Regions from separate parts of the Lysinibacillus fusiformis genome, predicted to be linked through region 2. Evidence: a T-box and tRNA genes for the amino acid it is inferred to sense, from the RefSeq annotation. Region 2 holds a T-box; the other holds one or more tRNA genes.
What was found. A T-box is a leader RNA that pairs with one kind of tRNA and senses whether it is charged. The one in region 2 lies ahead of argS (arginine--tRNA ligase), so its partner is inferred to be a tRNA-Arg.
Positions count from the first base shown of each region.

Region 1 (9,844 bases), 2.3 Mb from region 2:
TGGGCTGTTTCCCTTTTGACTACGGATCTTATCACTCGCAGTCTGACTCCCGTGTATAAATATCTGGCATTCGGAGTTTGTCTGAATTCGGTAAACCGGGATGGCCCCCTAGTCCAAACAGTGCTCTACCTCCAGTATTCTCATCACGAGGCTAGCCCTAAAGCTATTTCGGAGAGAACCAGCTATCTCCAAGTTCGATTGGAATTTCTCCGCTACCCACACCTCATCCCCGCACTTTTCAACGTGCGTGGGTTCGGGCCTCCAGTAAGTGTTACCTCACCTTCACCCTGGACATGGGTAGATCACCTGGTTTCGGGTCTACGACCACGTACTAATTCGCCCTATTCAGACTCGCTTTCGCTGCGGCTCCGCCTTCTAAAGCTTAACCTCGCACGTAATCGTAACTCGCCGGTTCATTCTACAAAAGGCACGCTATCACCCATTAACGGGCTCTAACTACTTGTAGGCACACGGTTTCAGGATCTCTTTCACTCCCCTTCCGGGGTGCTTTTCACCTTTCCCTCACGGTACTGGTTCACTATCGGTCACTAGGTAGTATTTAGCCTTGGGAGATGGTCCTCCCGGATTCCGACGGAATTTCACGTGTTCCGCCGTACTCAGGATCCACTCAGGAGGGAACGAACTTTCGACTACAGGGCTTTTACCTGCTCTGGCGGACCTTTCCAAGTCGCTTCATCTAACTCGCTCTTTTGTAACTCCGTATTGAGTGTCCTACAACCCCAAGAGGCAAGCCTCTTGGTTTGGGCTCTTCCCGTTTCGCTCGCCGCTACTCAGGGAATCGATTTTTCTTTCTCTTCCTCCAGGTACTTAGATGTTTCAGTTCCCTGGGTCTGCCTTCAAGACGCTATGTATTCACGTCAAGATACTACGCGATTAAACGTAGTGGGTTCCCCCATTCGGAAATCTCCGGATCAAAGCTCACTTACAGCTCCCCGAAGCATATCGGTGTTAGTGCCGTCCTTCTTCGGCTCCTAGTGCCAAGGCATTCGCCGTGCGCCCTTAATAACTTAACCAAGTTATTAAGCCTATAAAAAAACTTAAAAAAATAAATGTGTTTGTTACAATTTCAATGTCGTTTTATCCAGTTTTCAAAGAACAAAAAAATGGTGGAGCCTAGCGGGATCGAACCGCTGACCTCCTGCGTGCAAGGCAGGCGCTCTCCCAGCTGAGCTAAGGCCCCAAGAGGTATATATGGTGGGCCTAAATGGACTCGAACCATCGACCTCACGCTTATCAGGCGTGCGCTCTAACCAGCTGAGCTATAGGCCCTCTTAGAAGTTTTATTATATTTTATAAACCTTCAAAACTGAACGCAAAACGTAATCTTACAAACCCAAGGTTTGTATTCCGAAATAATCCTTAGAAAGGAGGTGATCCAGCCGCACCTTCCGATACGGCTACCTTGTTACGACTTCACCCCAATCATCTATCCCACCTTCGGCGGCTGGCTCCAAAAGGTTACCTCACCGACTTCGGGTGTTACAAACTCTCGTGGTGTGACGGGCGGTGTGTACAAGGCCCGGGAACGTATTCACCGCGGCATGCTGATCCGCGATTACTAGCGATTCCGGCTTCATGTAGGCGAGTTGCAGCCTACAATCCGAACTGAGAACGACTTTATCGGATTAGCTCCCTCTCGCGAGTTGGCAACCGTTTGTATCGTCCATTGTAGCACGTGTGTAGCCCAGGTCATAAGGGGCATGATGATTTGACGTCATCCCCACCTTCCTCCGGTTTGTCACCGGCAGTCACCTTAGAGTGCCCAACTAAATGATGGCAACTAAGATCAAGGGTTGCGCTCGTTGCGGGACTTAACCCAACATCTCACGACACGAGCTGACGACAACCATGCACCACCTGTCACCGTTGCCCCCGAAGGGGAAACCATATCTCTACAGTGGTCAACGGGATGTCAAGACCTGGTAAGGTTCTTCGCGTTGCTTCGAATTAAACCACATGCTCCACCGCTTGTGCGGGCCCCCGTCAATTCCTTTGAGTTTCAGTCTTGCGACCGTACTCCCCAGGCGGAGTGCTTAATGCGTTAGCTGCAGCACTAAGGGGCGGAAACCCCCTAACACTTAGCACTCATCGTTTACGGCGTGGACTACCAGGGTATCTAATCCTGTTTGCTCCCCACGCTTTCGCGCCTCAGTGTCAGTTACAGACCAGATAGTCGCCTTCGCCACTGGTGTTCCTCCAAATCTCTACGCATTTCACCGCTACACTTGGAATTCCACTATCCTCTTCTGCACTCAAGTCTCCCAGTTTCCAATGACCCTCCACGGTTGAGCCGTGGGCTTTCACATCAGACTTAAGAAACCACCTGCGCGCGCTTTACGCCCAATAATTCCGGACAACGCTTGCCACCTACGTATTACCGCGGCTGCTGGCACGTAGTTAGCCGTGGCTTTCTAATAAGGTACCGTCAAGGTACAGCCAGTTACTACTGTACTTGTTCTTCCCTTACAACAGAGTTTTACGAACCGAAATCCTTCTTCACTCACGCGGCGTTGCTCCATCAGGCTTTCGCCCATTGTGGAAGATTCCCTACTGCTGCCTCCCGTAGGAGTCTGGGCCGTGTCTCAGTCCCAGTGTGGCCGATCACCCTCTCAGGTCGGCTACGCATCGTCGCCTTGGTGAGCCGTTACCTCACCAACTAGCTAATGCGCCGCGGGCCCATCCTATAGCGACAGCCGAAACCGTCTTTCAGTGTTTCACCATGAGGTGAAATAAATTATTCGGTATTAGCCCCGGTTTCCCGGAGTTATCCCAAACTATAGGGTAGGTTGCCCACGTGTTACTCACCCGTCCGCCGCTAACGTCGAAGGAGCAAGCTCCTTCTCTGTTCGCTCGACTTGCATGTATTAGGCACGCCGCCAGCGTTCGTCCTGAGCCAGGATCAAACTCTCCATAAAAGAAATTTGATTAGCTCAAATTGTTTTGCTGGCATCAATTTTGATGTCCAAAATTTTTGTTTCGTTCACTAGCAGAAGCTAGCTACTTAAAACTTTATTGATTACGTTTTGCTTGTTCAGTTTTCAAGGTTCATAAGTTGACTTGGTGGAGCCTAGCGGGATCGAACCGCTGACCTCCTGCGTGCAAGGCAGGCGCTCTCCCAGCTGAGCTAAGGCCCCATAATTTATAGGAAATGGTCGGGAAGACAGGATTCGAACCTGCGACCCCTTGGTCCCAAACCAAGTGCTCTACCAAGCTGAGCTACTTCCCGTTGTTCTTTTGGCGCGCCCGACAGGAGTCGAACCCATAACCTTCTGATCCGTAGTCAGACGCTCTATCCAATTGAGCTACGGGCGCATTTAAAATGGTGCCGAGGACCGGAATCGAACCGGTACGGTAGTCACCTACCGCAGGATTTTAAGTCCTGTGCGTCTGCCAGTTCCGCCACCCCGGCACATTTGGAGCGGAAGACGAGGTTCGAACTCGCGACCCCCACCTTGGCAAGGTGGTGTTCTACCACTGAACTACTTCCGCATGTGCATAAGTTTTTTTATCTGGCAATGAAAATAATGGTGCGGGTGAAGGGAGTCGAACCCCCACGCCTTGCGGCGCTAGATCCTAAGTCTAGTGCGTCTGCCAATTCCGCCACACCCGCTTATTATTATTTTAAAAATGGTGAGCCATGAAGGACTCGAACCTTCGACCCTCTGATTAAAAGTCAGATGCTCTACCAACTGAGCTAATGGCTCGAAAAAATGGTGCCGGCTATAGGAATCGAACCCACGACCTACTGATTACAAGTCAGTTGCTCTACCTGCTGAGCTAAACCGGCATATGGTGGAGGATGACGGGCTCGAACCGCCGACCCTCTGCTTGTAAGGCAGATGCTCTCCCAGCTGAGCTAATCCTCCTGGGTAATATGCCTAGCGACGTCCTACTCTCACAGGGGGAAGCCCCCAACTACCATCGGCGCTAAAGAGCTTAACTTCCGTGTTCGGTATGGGAACGGGTGTGGCCTCTTTGCCATCATCACTAGACTTTTCAAAAGACAAGATTTATTATAACATATTTTAGTATAAATGCAAGCTTTTTTCAAAACTTTCTTGTTCTTTCAAAACTGGATAAACGGTACATTGAATGGTTCAAACGTTTTGGTTAAGTCCTCGATCGATTAGTATTCGTCAGCTCCATGTGTCACCACACTTCCACCTCGAACCTATCTACCTCATCGTCTTTGAGGGATCTTACTTACTTGCGTAATGGGAAATCTCATCTTGAGGGGGGCTTCATGCTTAGATGCTTTCAGCACTTATCCCGTCCACACATAGCTACCCAGCGATGCCTTTGGCAAGACAACTGGTACACCAGCGGTGTGTCCATCCCGGTCCTCTCGTACTAAGGACAGCTCCTCTCAAATTTCCTACGCCCACGACGGATAGGGACCGAACTGTCTCACGACGTTCTGAACCCAGCTCGCGTACCGCTTTAATGGGCGAACAGCCCAACCCTTGGGACCGACTACAGCCCCAGGATGCGATGAGCCGACATCGAGGTGCCAAACCTCCCCGTCGATGTGGACTCTTGGGGGAGATAAGCCTGTTATCCCCGGGGTAGCTTTTATCCGTTGAGCGATGGCCCTTCCATGCGGAACCACCGGATCACTAAGCCCGTCTTTCGACCCTGCTCGACTTGTAGGTCTCGCAGTCAAGCTCCCTTGTGCCTTTACACTCTACGAATGATTTCCAACCATTCTGAGGGAACCTTTGGGCGCCTCCGTTACCTTTTAGGAGGCGACCGCCCCAGTCAAACTGTCCGCCTGACACTGTCTCCTGCCCCGCTAAGGGGCATGGGTTAGAATTTCAATACAACCAGGGTAGTATCCCACCGACGCCTCCTTCGAAGCTGGCGCTCCGAGATCTCTGGCTCCTACCTATCCTGTACAAGTTGTACCAAAATTCAATATCAGGCTACAGTAAAGCTCCACGGGGTCTTTCCGTCCTGTCGCGGGTAACCTGCATCTTCACAGGTACTATAATTTCACCGAGTCTCTCGTTGAGACAGTGCCCAGATCGTTACGCCTTTCGTGCGGGTCGGAACTTACCCGACAAGGAATTTCGCTACCTTAGGACCGTTATAGTTACGGCCGCCGTTTACTGGGGCTTCAATTCGCAGCTTCGCTTGCGCTAACCACTCCTCTTAACCTTCCAGCACCGGGCAGGCGTCAGCCCCTATACGTCACCTTACGGTTTTGCAGAGACCTGTGTTTTTGCTAAACAGTCGCCTGGGCCTATTCACTGCGGCTCTCATGCGCTTGCACGCTCAAGAGCACCCCTTCTCCCGAAGTTACGGGGTCATTTTGCCGAGTTCCTTAACGAGAGTTCTCTCGCACACCTTAGGATTCTCTCCTCGACTACCTGTGTCGGTTTGCGGTACGGGCACCTCTCACCTCGATAGAGGCTTTTCTTGGCAGTGTGAAATCAGGAACTTCGTCCATACGGACTCGCCATCACAGCTCAACGTTACAGTGTGCGGATTTGCCTACACACACGCCTTACTGCTTGGACGCGCATATCCAACAGCGCGCTTACCCTATCCTACTGCGTCCCCCCATTTCTCAAACGGTGAGGAGGTGGTACAGGAATATCAACCTGTTGTCCATCGCCTACGCCTATCGGCCTCGGCTTAGGTCCCGACTAACCCTGAGCGGACGAGCCTTCCTCAGGAAACCTTAGTCATACGGTGGACGGGATTCTCACCCGTCTTTCGCTACTCATACCGGCATTCTCACTTCTAAGCGCTCCACCAGTCCTTCCGATCTGACTTCAACGCACTTAGAACGCTCTCCTACCACTGACATCGTAGATGTCAATCCACAGCTTCGGTGAATCGTTTAGCCCCGATACATTTTCGGCGCAGCGTCACTCGACCAGTGAGCTATTACGCACTCTTTAAATGATGGCTGCTTCTAAGCCAACATCCTGGTTGTCTGTGCAACGCCACATCCTTTTCCACTTAACGATTACTTTGGGACCTTAGCTGGTGGTCTGGGCTGTTTCCCTTTTGACTACGGATCTTATCACTCGCAGTCTGACTCCCGTGTATAAATATCTGGCATTCGGAGTTTGTCTGAATTCGGTAAACCGGGATGGCCCCCTAGTCCAAACAGTGCTCTACCTCCAGTATTCTCATCACGAGGCTAGCCCTAAAGCTATTTCGGAGAGAACCAGCTATCTCCAAGTTCGATTGGAATTTCTCCGCTACCCACACCTCATCCCCGCACTTTTCAACGTGCGTGGGTTCGGGCCTCCAGTAAGTGTTACCTCACCTTCACCCTGGACATGGGTAGATCACCTGGTTTCGGGTCTACGACCACGTACTAATTCGCCCTATTCAGACTCGCTTTCGCTGCGGCTCCGCCTTCTAAAGCTTAACCTCGCACGTAATCGTAACTCGCCGGTTCATTCTACAAAAGGCACGCTATCACCCATTAACGGGCTCTAACTACTTGTAGGCACACGGTTTCAGGATCTCTTTCACTCCCCTTCCGGGGTGCTTTTCACCTTTCCCTCACGGTACTGGTTCACTATCGGTCACTAGGTAGTATTTAGCCTTGGGAGATGGTCCTCCCGGATTCCGACGGAATTTCACGTGTTCCGCCGTACTCAGGATCCACTCAGGAGGGAACGAACTTTCGACTACAGGGCTTTTACCTGCTCTGGCGGACCTTTCCAAGTCGCTTCATCTAACTCGCTCTTTTGTAACTCCGTATTGAGTGTCCTACAACCCCAAGAGGCAAGCCTCTTGGTTTGGGCTCTTCCCGTTTCGCTCGCCGCTACTCAGGGAATCGATTTTTCTTTCTCTTCCTCCAGGTACTTAGATGTTTCAGTTCCCTGGGTCTGCCTTCAAGACGCTATGTATTCACGTCAAGATACTACGCGATTAAACGTAGTGGGTTCCCCCATTCGGAAATCTCCGGATCAAAGCTCACTTACAGCTCCCCGAAGCATATCGGTGTTAGTGCCGTCCTTCTTCGGCTCCTAGTGCCAAGGCATTCGCCGTGCGCCCTTAATAACTTAACCAAGTTATTAAGCCTATAAAAAACTTAAAAAAATAAATGTGTTTGTTACAATTTCAATGTCGTTTTATCCAGTTTTCAAAGAACAAGTTTTGAAGCAATTCATTCAGAAGAATGAACCTTCAAAACTGAACGCAAAACGTAATCTTACAAACCCAAGGTTTGTATTCCGAAATAATCCTTAGAAAGGAGGTGATCCAGCCGCACCTTCCGATACGGCTACCTTGTTACGACTTCACCCCAATCATCTATCCCACCTTCGGCGGCTGGCTCCAAAAGGTTACCTCACCGACTTCGGGTGTTACAAACTCTCGTGGTGTGACGGGCGGTGTGTACAAGGCCCGGGAACGTATTCACCGCGGCATGCTGATCCGCGATTACTAGCGATTCCGGCTTCATGTAGGCGAGTTGCAGCCTACAATCCGAACTGAGAACGACTTTATCGGATTAGCTCCCTCTCGCGAGTTGGCAACCGTTTGTATCGTCCATTGTAGCACGTGTGTAGCCCAGGTCATAAGGGGCATGATGATTTGACGTCATCCCCACCTTCCTCCGGTTTGTCACCGGCAGTCACCTTAGAGTGCCCAACTAAATGATGGCAACTAAGATCAAGGGTTGCGCTCGTTGCGGGACTTAACCCAACATCTCACGACACGAGCTGACGACAACCATGCACCACCTGTCACCGTTGCCCCCGAAGGGGAAACCATATCTCTACAGTGGTCAACGGGATGTCAAGACCTGGTAAGGTTCTTCGCGTTGCTTCGAATTAAACCACATGCTCCACCGCTTGTGCGGGCCCCCGTCAATTCCTTTGAGTTTCAGTCTTGCGACCGTACTCCCCAGGCGGAGTGCTTAATGCGTTAGCTGCAGCACTAAGGGGCGGAAACCCCCTAACACTTAGCACTCATCGTTTACGGCGTGGACTACCAGGGTATCTAATCCTGTTTGCTCCCCACGCTTTCGCGCCTCAGTGTCAGTTACAGACCAGATAGTCGCCTTCGCCACTGGTGTTCCTCCAAATCTCTACGCATTTCACCGCTACACTTGGAATTCCACTATCCTCTTCTGCACTCAAGTCTCCCAGTTTCCAATGACCCTCCACGGTTGAGCCGTGGGCTTTCACATCAGACTTAAGAAACCACCTGCGCGCGCTTTACGCCCAATAATTCCGGACAACGCTTGCCACCTACGTATTACCGCGGCTGCTGGCACGTAGTTAGCCGTGGCTTTCTAATAAGGTACCGTCAAGGTACAGCCAGTTACTACTGTACTTGTTCTTCCCTTACAACAGAGTTTTACGAACCGAAATCCTTCTTCACTCACGCGGCGTTGCTCCATCAGGCTTTCGCCCATTGTGGAAGATTCCCTACTGCTGCCTCCCGTAGGAGTCTGGGCCGTGTCTCAGTCCCAGTGTGGCCGATCACCCTCTCAGGTCGGCTACGCATCGTCGCCTTGGTGAGCCGTTACCTCACCAACTAGCTAATGCGCCGCGGGCCCATCCTATAGCGACAGCCGAAACCGTCTTTCAGTGTTTCACCATGAGGTGAAATAAATTATTCGGTATTAGCCCCGGTTTCCCGGAGTTATCCCAAACTATAGGGTAGGTTGCCCACGTGTTACTCACCCGTCCGCCGCTAACGTCGAAGGAGCAAGCTCCTTCTCTGTTCGCTCGACTTGCATGTATTAGGCACGCCGCCAGCGTTCGTCCTGAGCCAGGATCAAACTCTCCATAAAAGAAATTTGATTAGCTCAAATTGTTTTGCTGGCATCAATTTTGATGTCCAAAATTTTTGTTTCGTTCACTAGCAGAAGCTAGCTACTTAAAACTTTATTGATTACGTTTTGCTTGTTCAGTTTTCAAGGTTCATTTCGTAACCATCTTTCGACAGCAACTTTTACATTATAACATTTCTTCATTTTGTTGTCAACACTTTTTTAAAAAGGTTTTTCAAAAATTATCAGAGACAACTTTTAAATTATATTATAATCATTTATTTCTGTCAACATCTTTTTTTAAATTCATTTTTGAAGCTCGATGTTGTTAATTGCGTTGTCTTAACGACAAGTAATAATTTATCACGTTATAAAAAACTTCGCAAGTGTTTTTTACATAAAATCAATTTTATTTTAATAAAATTGATTTTATAAGCTATTTTGTGCATTTACGAGAGTTTTAATTATCGTATTCTCGTTTCTTACTTAATTATTTGTTTTACTATACATCTCTTTCTATTAAATCTCAACATTTTAAATTAAAATACTAATAATTTTATAGCTCTTAAAGTTGGTAGTTGTAGCTAACAAAATTCATTACTTTATATAAGAGATCATTCTTTTACAGATGTCCTTCTTCCTTGATAAAAACTACAAATCATACAAAATCGTTTATTCCTTCATAATAACTGTAACTGTAACTACAATCTATGTTACTTCAATCCCAACCTAAAATAAGCAGGCGCTAAAGTACGTCTTCTGTACTTTAGCGCCTGCTTATTTCTAAGATGCCCCTATTTTATGTCATTACTTTGAGGATCGACTATGTTTAAGCACCATAAGAAATTATCCCATGCGGAATACCAGCCACTGAAGATTTCAGAAGAATCATCCCAACGAACTTCAAATTTCTTGTGGCCATCTATTTCCACTAAATATAAGGTAAGCGTCTCGTCTTTTTTAGCAACGACTAATTTCATACCATGCTCGAGCTCTTCCTCCGTAAATGGAACATCGGAAACAGAACGTAATTGTGCCTGTTCAAATACTTGTTTGTTAATAATTTTGTAATTCATT
Region 1 covers NZ_CP070490.1:1,918,164-1,928,007, reverse strand. The annotation lists rRNA gene JTI58_RS09585 (23S ribosomal RNA) at 1-1,034, opposite strand, end outside; tRNA gene JTI58_RS09580 (tRNA-Ala) at 1,126-1,201, opposite strand; tRNA gene JTI58_RS09575 (tRNA-Ile) at 1,214-1,290, opposite strand; rRNA gene JTI58_RS09570 (16S ribosomal RNA) at 1,385-2,936, opposite strand; tRNA gene JTI58_RS09565 (tRNA-Ala) at 3,080-3,155, opposite strand; tRNA gene JTI58_RS09560 (tRNA-Pro) at 3,171-3,247, opposite strand; tRNA gene JTI58_RS09555 (tRNA-Arg) at 3,257-3,333, opposite strand; tRNA gene JTI58_RS09550 (tRNA-Leu) at 3,342-3,430, opposite strand; tRNA gene JTI58_RS09545 (tRNA-Gly) at 3,436-3,510, opposite strand; tRNA gene JTI58_RS09540 (tRNA-Leu) at 3,547-3,631, opposite strand; tRNA gene JTI58_RS09535 (tRNA-Lys) at 3,650-3,725, opposite strand; tRNA gene JTI58_RS09530 (tRNA-Thr) at 3,733-3,808, opposite strand; tRNA gene JTI58_RS09525 (tRNA-Val) at 3,812-3,887, opposite strand; rRNA gene rrf (5S ribosomal RNA) at 3,898-4,013, opposite strand; rRNA gene JTI58_RS09515 (23S ribosomal RNA) at 4,128-7,055, opposite strand; rRNA gene JTI58_RS09510 (16S ribosomal RNA) at 7,237-8,788, opposite strand; gene JTI58_RS09505 (hypothetical protein) at 9,562-9,843, opposite strand.
Region 1: it has a tRNA-Arg gene. The T-box ahead of argS (arginine--tRNA ligase) is inferred to sense a tRNA for this amino acid. The anticodon was not compared.

Region 2 (9,844 bases):
CCGTGTCAGCGAAATGAATTTTGGCTTGTTTGGAAGCATAGTAGGCAACCATACTAGCCAAGGTTTCCTGTATCGCCTCTGTCCCGACAATGGGTTTCATGACACTTGCATCCTGAGTTGTCACTGCCCCCTTTAAATGCTTGTGAAACGTATCTAAAAATAGCTTAATTTCATCGGTATTATACGCAAATACATTTTCTCCATATTGTGCGATTGCTTGCTGTACAGCTTCTTTATCCCCTTGTTCGATATAGGGATATAAATTTTTCGATTGGGATAGTCGTACACTAGCTGTCATGCCCTCGTCAATCCATTCATCAATGGATGATTGAAATTCCTTTATAGGCAATATGTATGGCTGGGACTCTCCCTGCTGTTGTCGATTAAAATAAAGACCGACAATGGCTCCATTTTCAGCCTCCATGACAGGGCTTCCTAGAGGTATGGATTGTTCTGCTTTTATAAAATAGGCCGCTACCTTATCTTGGTATTTTTGAATCGTATAAGGTAAACCATTCACATAAACAGCTAGCTGATTGAGCTCACCTTCATAGAGATTAGGCACTTGCACATCCGCTTGATAGGATACTCGTAACATGGCCATATTATAGGCTGTTGACATGACATGAATAGTTGCTGCTACCAGCTTGTCCTCACCAAATTGAACAAGGGCAGTTGGTTTGGATGCCACCAGTGCGCCATTCGTTAAAATATACAGTTGATCATCCTGTTGCTTGATAATAATACCTGCACCAACACCGTGCTCTCCAATTACTTTGACCTCTGGCACAATTTTTTCCTGTTGCTTCGTCACCGCTCCCTCTGTTTGCACGTCTGCCTTTTTATTTTGAAACCAACCTGTACCTATTTGACTGTCACAGCCTGCTACAAGTAAAGCTGTCGCTCCTAAAACGAGCATCTTTTTATACATACCTTCACCAAAACTTTCTATTCAACATTCTCTCTTCTCTATCATAATCAAGGCGTGAGGATGTTTCAAGTTTACATAATATTATTATGAAATTATCAATATTAGAAAAATGCAGCTACTATGCTCAATTCATTTCTTTCTACCTATTAATATTGAGGGAAGACGAAATTTGCTGTGAGAATGGAAGGATATCATACCCTCAAAATAATTTTCACTAAAAAAGACATGTGCAACGTCACACATGTCTCTTACGATGTTTTTTTTCTTAGCAGTCCAGTCGTTGCCAAAATGCCAATCATTAATAGGACAAAGATCAGATACGTCCATGTATGATTACCTGTTAAATCATAGCAAACGCCTATTAGGATGGGGATAATCGCACTTACCATAAAGCCACCTGCTAGCACCATGGATGACCAGCTCGTGGCCTCCTGATCATTTTTGGCTTCATCAAGAGGCAACAATAGACCGATTGGAAATAGTCCACTTAACATAATGCCAATTAATAAAATAGCCAGCCATAGGTACGTACCCGATGTGAGCCACAGTAGCATAAATCCAATCACGCCAACAAAGCTTAGCACTAGTAGCCAGGCCATTCGACTAGGCCATTTTTCCATGAGAAGTGGCACCGTCATATTCCCTATCATTTGCACAACGGACATTATGGTCAACATGGCACTTGCTGCCTCTAATGACAGGCCTTTATCCTGTAGTAGCGGTGTGAGCCATGACATGATCGAGAAAAAGAGCGACGTTTGTAAACCAAAGTACAAGAGGATCACCCAAGCACGTCTAGATGTCCACGGATTACGGGCATGTTCTGTCGCAGTTACTTGTTGCAGCTGCTCGTTGTGCCCGGATGGAATCGCCCATAGCCAGATAACGAGCGCGACTACGGCGAGTATTGACCACATGCCGAGGGCGACTGTCCAGCTATTACCGAACCCCTGATAAAAAGTCACGGTTAAGGCTGCGCTTAAAGTAGCCCCTACGCCAATACCGAATGAATAAATACCGATAACTGTCGTGAAGCGTTCGGGAAACTTTTTCTTAATATAAGCATTTAAAATAGGACCAATCATCGCAATCGCTAAGCCTGCTGCGAAGCTTGTCACGATGAGCAAGAAATAGCTTGCTTGGAAAAAGCGTAGACCATTGGCGACAACAAGGAGGGTCACTAAAAGGGTGATAGCTGATTTCGTGCCCATTTTTCGCTGTAGCGGGACAGCCAAAGGTGCAAACAAGCCCATACAAAAAACGGGGATGGATGTAAGAAAGCTGATGCTTGTAGTCGAGACATGTAACGATGTCATCAGCACATTAAAAAGCGGTCCTATTCCCGTGACGGCTGGTCTCATGTTGAGTGCTACAAAAAATATACTAATGACCACTAAGGTGAGTGAAACGGTCCATTGTTTTTTAGCCATTTATTCGATCCTCTCTACTATTACGCAACATTCATTTATGAAAAACTTGCATCGATTCCTCTATCCTTTTACCATGTTTTCGATGGATGGTCAATGATTGGACCGTTTGCTTTTAAATGGCTAATGTTCATTACATATTTTCAGGGGATTCAATACCCAATAAGGCTAAAGACTCTTTTAAGACAATGGCCACACTATGACAAAGTGCGAGACGTGATGCTTGTTGTTCATCATCTGCTAATATTTTGTGCTGTGCATAATATTTATTCAATAAACGTGCCAGTAGTAAGGCATATTTCGCTATTTGGGACGGATCAGCCTGCTCAAAAGCCATAGCTACCGCTTTTGGAAACTGCTCCAGTAATAAGATAATCGGCCAAGCCTGCTCACCTAATGGTGTGAATATCATGTCTTGAGATGGTGCATTTGCTTTGTCTAAAATGGAGCAAATACGCGCATACGTATACTGCACATATGGTCCTGTTTCCCCTTCAAAATTCATCATTTGCTCAATTGAAAATTCAATATCGTTTAGGCGGTGGTATTTTAAATCATTAAAAATTACTGCTCCAACGCCCACTTGCTGTGCTACTCGCTCTTTATTTGGAAGATGAGGATTTTTCTCCTCAATATTACGCTTCGCCGTCGCAATGGCCTCTGCTAGCACATCAGCTAATAACACCACTTTGCCTTTACGAGTCGACATTTTTTTACCATCCTTCAGCATCATACCAAATGGGACATGCTGTAGACTCTTTGCCCAAGGATAGCCCATTTTTTCGATGACCTGAAAAAGCTGTTTAAAATGGAGGGACTGCTCATTGCCAACGACATAGAACATCTTTTTGGGCTGGTAGTGCTGTTGGCGATACAGGGCGGCTGCTAAATCACGCGTTGCATAAAGTGTGGCCCCATCCGTTTTCGTTATTAAACATGGAGGCATCTCCCCCATCTCCACAACATACGCTCCGTCTGATTCCACGAGGAGCCCTTTATCTGTTAGCTCTGTCACAACAGGTGTCATTTTGTCATTGTAAAAGGCTTCACCTGTAAAGGCATCAAAATCAATTCCTAACAGCTCATATATTGTTTGAAACTCTACTAATGACACATCTCGGAACCATTGCCACAATGCCAGTGCCTCTGCATCACCGTCCTCCAATGCTTTAAAGGCGGCACGAGCCTGCTCATTCAGTGTTGGGTCTTGCTCTGCCTCTTCATGAAACTTCACATAAATCTTTAATAGCTCCTCAATCGGTGACGCTGAAATGGCCTGTTTGTTTCCCCATAGCTGATAAGCAACAATCAGCTTACCAAACTGTGTACCCCAATCCCCTAAATGATTGATACGAATGGCTTGATAGCCATTTTTCTCTGCAATATTTGCTAAGGCATTGCCGATGACCGTTGAACGTAAATGTCCCATCGAGAATGGCTTCGCTATATTTGGAGATGAAAAATCCAAGACGACTGCTTCCATCTTTATTGGCATAGTGCCATATTGTTGCTTGTCGCGCAGAATCTTGCTTAACACCTGTTGCGTCACCTTTTCTTGAGCTAGAAAAATATTGACATAGCCTCCAACGGCTTGCACACGCTGGATACTGTCATGGTTTAATTGACTTGCTATATCTGCTGCGATACTTTGTGGAGACTTTTTCCACACTTTTGCTAGGGTAAAGCATGGAAAGGCCACGTCCCCTAGCTCCAAGCTTTTTGGTTTTTCTAATAATGACAATATTTCCTCTCCTGTTATTTGTTGATTTAATGCGACTGCTATACTGTCCGCGATTTGTTTATTCATCTTGATTCTCCTCCTATCCAAATAAAAAAGCCCTCGCCTCTAAAATTAGAGACGAGAGCATGATAATCCCGTGGTACCACTCTAGTTGCCATGTGACATGACCACTTTCCATTGTTAACGAGGTGACGCCCCGCTATTCTCTACTACTTGTTCGAGAATCTTCTCCAAAGTGCGCTTCATTCATGGTCCCTGCATTAGGCTCACACCATCCCTAACTCGCTTGCCAGTCATCCCATCAATTACTCTCTTTTTCATCGAATTTTTCTATGATTTTTACATATATTACCGGACTTCCTTATTGGCGTCAACCATTTTTACTGTAAAATGACGGTACTTAGCAATTGACATATCGAGATAATTCGATATATTATCGTCATATGGAACCAATTGAAATTTTCAAAGCGTTATCAAACGAGACGAGGCTAAACATCTTACAGTGGTTGAAGGAACCTGAGAAACATTTCCCAAAAGTGAGTATCGAAGGAGGCGTATGTGTTGGTGATATTCAAGAGAAAGCTAAAACTTCTCAATCAACCGTTTCTCACTACTTAAATATGATGCAAAAAGCTGGACTTCTCGAATCTTTTCGTCATGGTCAATGGACATATTATAAATTAAAAGAAGAAACGATTCATCAAATTGCTTCGTTTCTTGTCTCAGATACCCAAAATGATTAATTGGGTTTCTGTTTTAGTTATTATATCGATTATTCACGATAAATAGATACGCTATACTGATTAGGTTTCGCATAATATATCGATTATTCTCGATATATAAATATAAAAGGAGCGTCATTATTTGATGAAAGAAAATACACTTAGTCATAAACATAAAATTTTAGCCTTTACCTTAACATTATTAACTTTTGTCATGGGAACAAGTGAATTTGTCATTGTAGGATTATTAACAGAGGTTTCGACAGATTTAGGCATTACCATTGCCACTGCTGGTTCCTTGGTTTCTGGATTTGCGATTGCCTATGCCATTGGTACACCTATCTTAACTGGTTTTGTTAGTAGATTTGCAAAATATCCACTCATGTTACTGTTCATTGCTATCTTTATACTTGGAAATATAGTAAGTGCCTTAGCTAGCTCATATGGTATTTTAATGACTTCTAGAGTTGTTACGGCTGTTGTCAGCGGTGTGCTAACAGCATTATCTATGTCTTTAGCAAATGATTGTATGCCGAAGGAAAAAAGATCCTCTATCATTGCCTTACTATTTGCTGGTTTTACGATTGCCAACGTTATGGGTGTACCGCTAGGAACGATGGTGGGTCAATGGAGTAATTGGCATATGACATTCTGGTTAACGGCTCTATTAGGAGGGATTGCCTTTGTCATCAGCCTCTTTGTGCTACCTCGGAATAGTAAAGGAACAAAAGGTTCGCTATCAGACCAATTAAGTTTATTTAAGCAACCTAAAATCATTCTAGCATTCTTCATTCCTGTTTTTACGATTGCTGGAACATACACAATCTATACTTTTATTACGCCAATTTTAGAAAACAAACTTGGGATTGATACGAAATATATCAGTATTGTTCTCTTAATCTATGGTTTTTTTTCAATCTTTAGTAATCTTTTAGCTGGCAAGATCGCTCAACATAACGGTCTTAGTAAATTGCGCTATACATTCATCTTTCAGGCCATTATCTTATTTACCCTCTATTTCACGATGTCCTCCACGTGGCTGGGACTCATGAGTATTATGTTAATGGCTGTCATGCTTTATGCTGTGAATGCAACTGTTCAACTATACTTCATGGATCTAGCAGAAAGGTATTCCCCGTCTGCCAAAGACTTTGCATCCTCGTTAACCCCTGTAGCCGTTAATGTGGGCATTGCATTAGGTGCCGCAATTGGAGGGGTTGTTGTAGCCACGGGTAGTCTAGACAAACTATCATGGGCTGGTGGGATTTTAGCACTCATAGCTTCCGTGCTAACATATATAAGCTATCAATTGGATCAAAAGGATAAACAATAGAAAAAAAGAAACATTCCTCAAGAAGAGGAGTGTTTCTTTTCTACATAATGAATAACATCAGCCATAATGGCATACATCTCTTTTAATTTTAGTTCCTTATTGTCAGCGATTTTTTTGGCTACCTGCTCCGTGACCATTCCTTTTTCAACTAATGTATCCCAGCTAGTCGCATTGGATTCACCGATGAGGACATCAGCCAAATACTGGGCTAGCTCATCTCGTTCAATAGCTTCATCGCCTTGATTATAAACTTTATTGATGACAATTTCGAGCTGATCCTTCATTCCTGATGCACTTTCTCCACCAGCACGTAGCATACTCTCTTTTAACATTTTAGCAAACTTTATTTTTGTCGCCTTACTGTCTACTTTTAAGTCATTATCATAGCCACCCACTACAAGGCCATAATTAATGAGCGTTTGAATAGCTTCATCATACCATTCCCCTTGATATGGATAGTCTACAGAAAATGAATCGACATAGGCACCTTGTTTAGTCAATTGCTCTCGTAACGTAGCGATTAATTTTTTATCCTTGCTCATGTCTCTAAAGGTTACATCATGCTTCTGTGCAAGAGCAGCCGCAGTCCCAGCCGCTTCACCTGTCACCATCCCTGTTGGAACAATGCGGGCACTACCAGCCGCGAGTGATGAATAACCTGCAGAGCGTCCGACAACCAGTAAGCCATCAATGTCCTTCGGTACTAACGAACGGAAAGGAATGGCATATTGCTTTGGTGCAGCAATCACATAGCCGTAATCATGAGGTGTTTGTGCTTGCACATCGACTGGATAAGAGGCAATCCCAATGCTATCCCACTGATCACTATTTTTCCAAAGGTCAGCCATTGGTAATTGATACTCTGCCCAAATATGTCTCGTTTCTCGTACATAGAGTTCTTCTGGATAGCTAACAATTTCAGCCTTTTCAAACCCAGGGAAGTTTGTTTGTAAATAGTTTAGAATATGTAGCGTTTCCTTCTTCCCTGCGACAATGGCCGCTTGTTTTGAAGGCTCGTTCAAGCCATCAATACCAAAAATCTGTAGGGCATTAATGAAATATTCATCATCTACACGTGCTAAATTCAACCCTCGTAACCTTGTGCCCTCTTGCAGAGGCTTGTATTCATCATGCAGCTTTGTAAAGCCCCACATAACGGTATGATTTAAATTGGCACCGCCAAATACATTGGATTTAGCTGCTTTTTTCACTTCATCCCAATCGACATTTTTTAAATGCAGCATTAAGGTCACAGCCATGCGTTTATCCTTTATGCCAATATCTTCCCCACCTACAAAGAAAGGAACGCCCGACATGGCAGCAAAATCAGCATCCTGTGTGGCATCAATGAATGATTTTCCTGTCACAACATATGTACCGTACTCATTTTTTAATTCCACAGACGTTAATTGTTGTTGTTTGACATTCGCTTTCACGACCTCGGTTTGCACGGATAAGGTTAAGTTAGGCTCTTCATCGATCAGCTTTTTAAAGGCAGCCTTAGCACCTACAATGCCAAAAGCGTCTTTCCCTCTAACAAGCTCATGCCATTCCTTAAATATCCCCTCACTAATCGAGTTGTTATGGCCATCACGAGGAATGTCGAGGAAATTCAGCATACCATATGTAAATAATCCACCTAACTCTTGTCGTTTTTCGACCAGCAATGTTTTCGCACCATTTCGTGCAGCAGCCACCGCCGCAGCCACACCCTCTGGTTCACCACCGATGACAATGACATCATATTCTGCCTCTATATGTTCAATTGGTTCTGGCTTTTTATACTCATCCACTAATTTATTGTATGCCATAGAGTTTGTTATATCTTTAATAAAATAGTAGCTACCAAACCCAAGTAAAACTACTATTACACAAGTGGCTGTCCATAATAAGCCCTTACCCATAATATACCTCCAATTGTTAAAATTTCCATCGATGTGTTTATTTAATCATCATTCCCGCCTCAAGGGCTGAATGTCCTAGTTGAATGCAGGCATATCATTACCGCAAACGAATAATGCTTTTGCTTACAGTATTCTCTATGAAATTATCATCAAGATAAATGAATGAAATCATTTATGAGGATTGTGATGTTTTTATCCTAACTTTAGCAACATCAATCTAGTATGAATGAAAGAGCAACGAATAGCTGGCATTCAAAACGGGGATGGGCTTGTGGGCACCAGTGATGATTCACTTGACATAAAAAAACAGTCAGAATCATTTTAGACGATACCTTTGTGAAGAAGCAACTAAAATCCCCATGGTAAATGATGTAAAATTTCTATTCTTTTTCAAAAATAGTTAATCACACTACAATATAGACGCCTCACGCTCGCAGAAAGTTACACCAAATTAAATTTTTTATTGTATCTTTATTCAGTTTATGTTTAACAAAAAATGTGGAAAGAACGCCAAACCTTGATTTAATAATGTTTATAGACTATGGAACATATTTCATGCTATACTAGAGCCATTGTGAAAAAAGGAGGAACTTGCATGATTCAAGTTAGTAATGTAGGTCTTCGCTATGGCGATCGTAAACTATTTGAAGACGTAAATATAAAATTCACACCAGGCAATTGCTACGGTTTAATTGGGGCAAATGGTGCTGGTAAATCAACATTTTTAAAAATCCTTTCTGGCGAAATTGAAGCACAGGAAGGGAATGTATCGATGGGTAAGGACGAACGTTTATCCGTCCTGAAACAAAACCACTTCGAATACGATGAGCATACAGTGCTCGACACAGTCATTATGGGGAATAAACGCCTCTATGACGTGAAAACAGAAAAAGATGCTATCTATGCAAAGGAAGACTTCTCAGATGAGGATGGCATGCGTGCTGCAGAGCTAGAAGGTGAATTTGCAGAGCTAAACGGTTGGGAAGCTGAATCAGAAGCGGCTACACTATTAAACGGTTTAGGTATCTCAGATGATCTTCATTACATGCTCATGGGTGATCTTGAAGGTTCTGACAAAGTCAAAGTATTACTTGCACAGGCACTATTTGGTCAGCCTGATGTGCTATTACTCGATGAGCCTACCAACCACCTTGACTTAAAGGCAATTCAATGGCTGGAAGAGTTCCTAATTAACTTTGAAAATACAGTTATTGTTGTATCCCATGACCGTCACTTCTTAAACAAAGTATGTACACATATTGCGGATTTGGACTTCTCTAAAATCCAATTATATGTAGGGAACTATGATTTCTGGTATGAATCTTCTCAATTAGCGCAAAAAATGGCACAAGACCAAAATTCGAAAAAAGAAGAGAAAATTAAAGAATTACAAGCGTTTATCGCACGTTTCTCTGCGAATGCTTCTAAATCGAAGCAAGCAACATCTCGTAAAAAAATGCTGGATAAAATTGAGCTGGATGATATTAAGCCATCAAGCCGTAAATATCCATTCATCAACTTCCAAATCGGTCGTGAAATCGGTAATGATGTCCTAACAGTAGAAGGCCTAACGGCAAGTAATGAAGGTGAAACATTATTCAAGGACATTCGCTTCTCATTGAACAAAGAAGATAAAATTGTTTTACTTGGTAGCCCTATGGCGAAAACTGCACTTCTTGATATTTTAATGGAAGAAAAAGAAGCGGATGCTGGCACATTTAAATGGGGTGTAACGACATCTCAAAGCTACTTCGAAAACGATCATGACAAGTACTTTGAAGGTTCT
Region 2 covers NZ_CP070490.1:4,238,644-4,248,487, reverse strand. The annotation lists gene JTI58_RS20875 (TcaA NTF2-like domain-containing protein) at 1-931, opposite strand, end outside; gene JTI58_RS20870 (MFS transporter) at 1,180-2,361, opposite strand; gene argS (arginine--tRNA ligase) at 2,492-4,165, opposite strand; T-box leader at 4,210-4,429, opposite strand; gene JTI58_RS20860 (ArsR/SmtB family transcription factor) at 4,543-4,842, shown strand; gene JTI58_RS20855 (MFS transporter) at 4,967-6,154, shown strand; gene JTI58_RS20850 (FAD-dependent oxidoreductase) at 6,172-8,058, opposite strand; gene JTI58_RS20845 (ABC-F family ATP-binding cassette domain-containing protein) at 8,654-9,844, shown strand, end outside.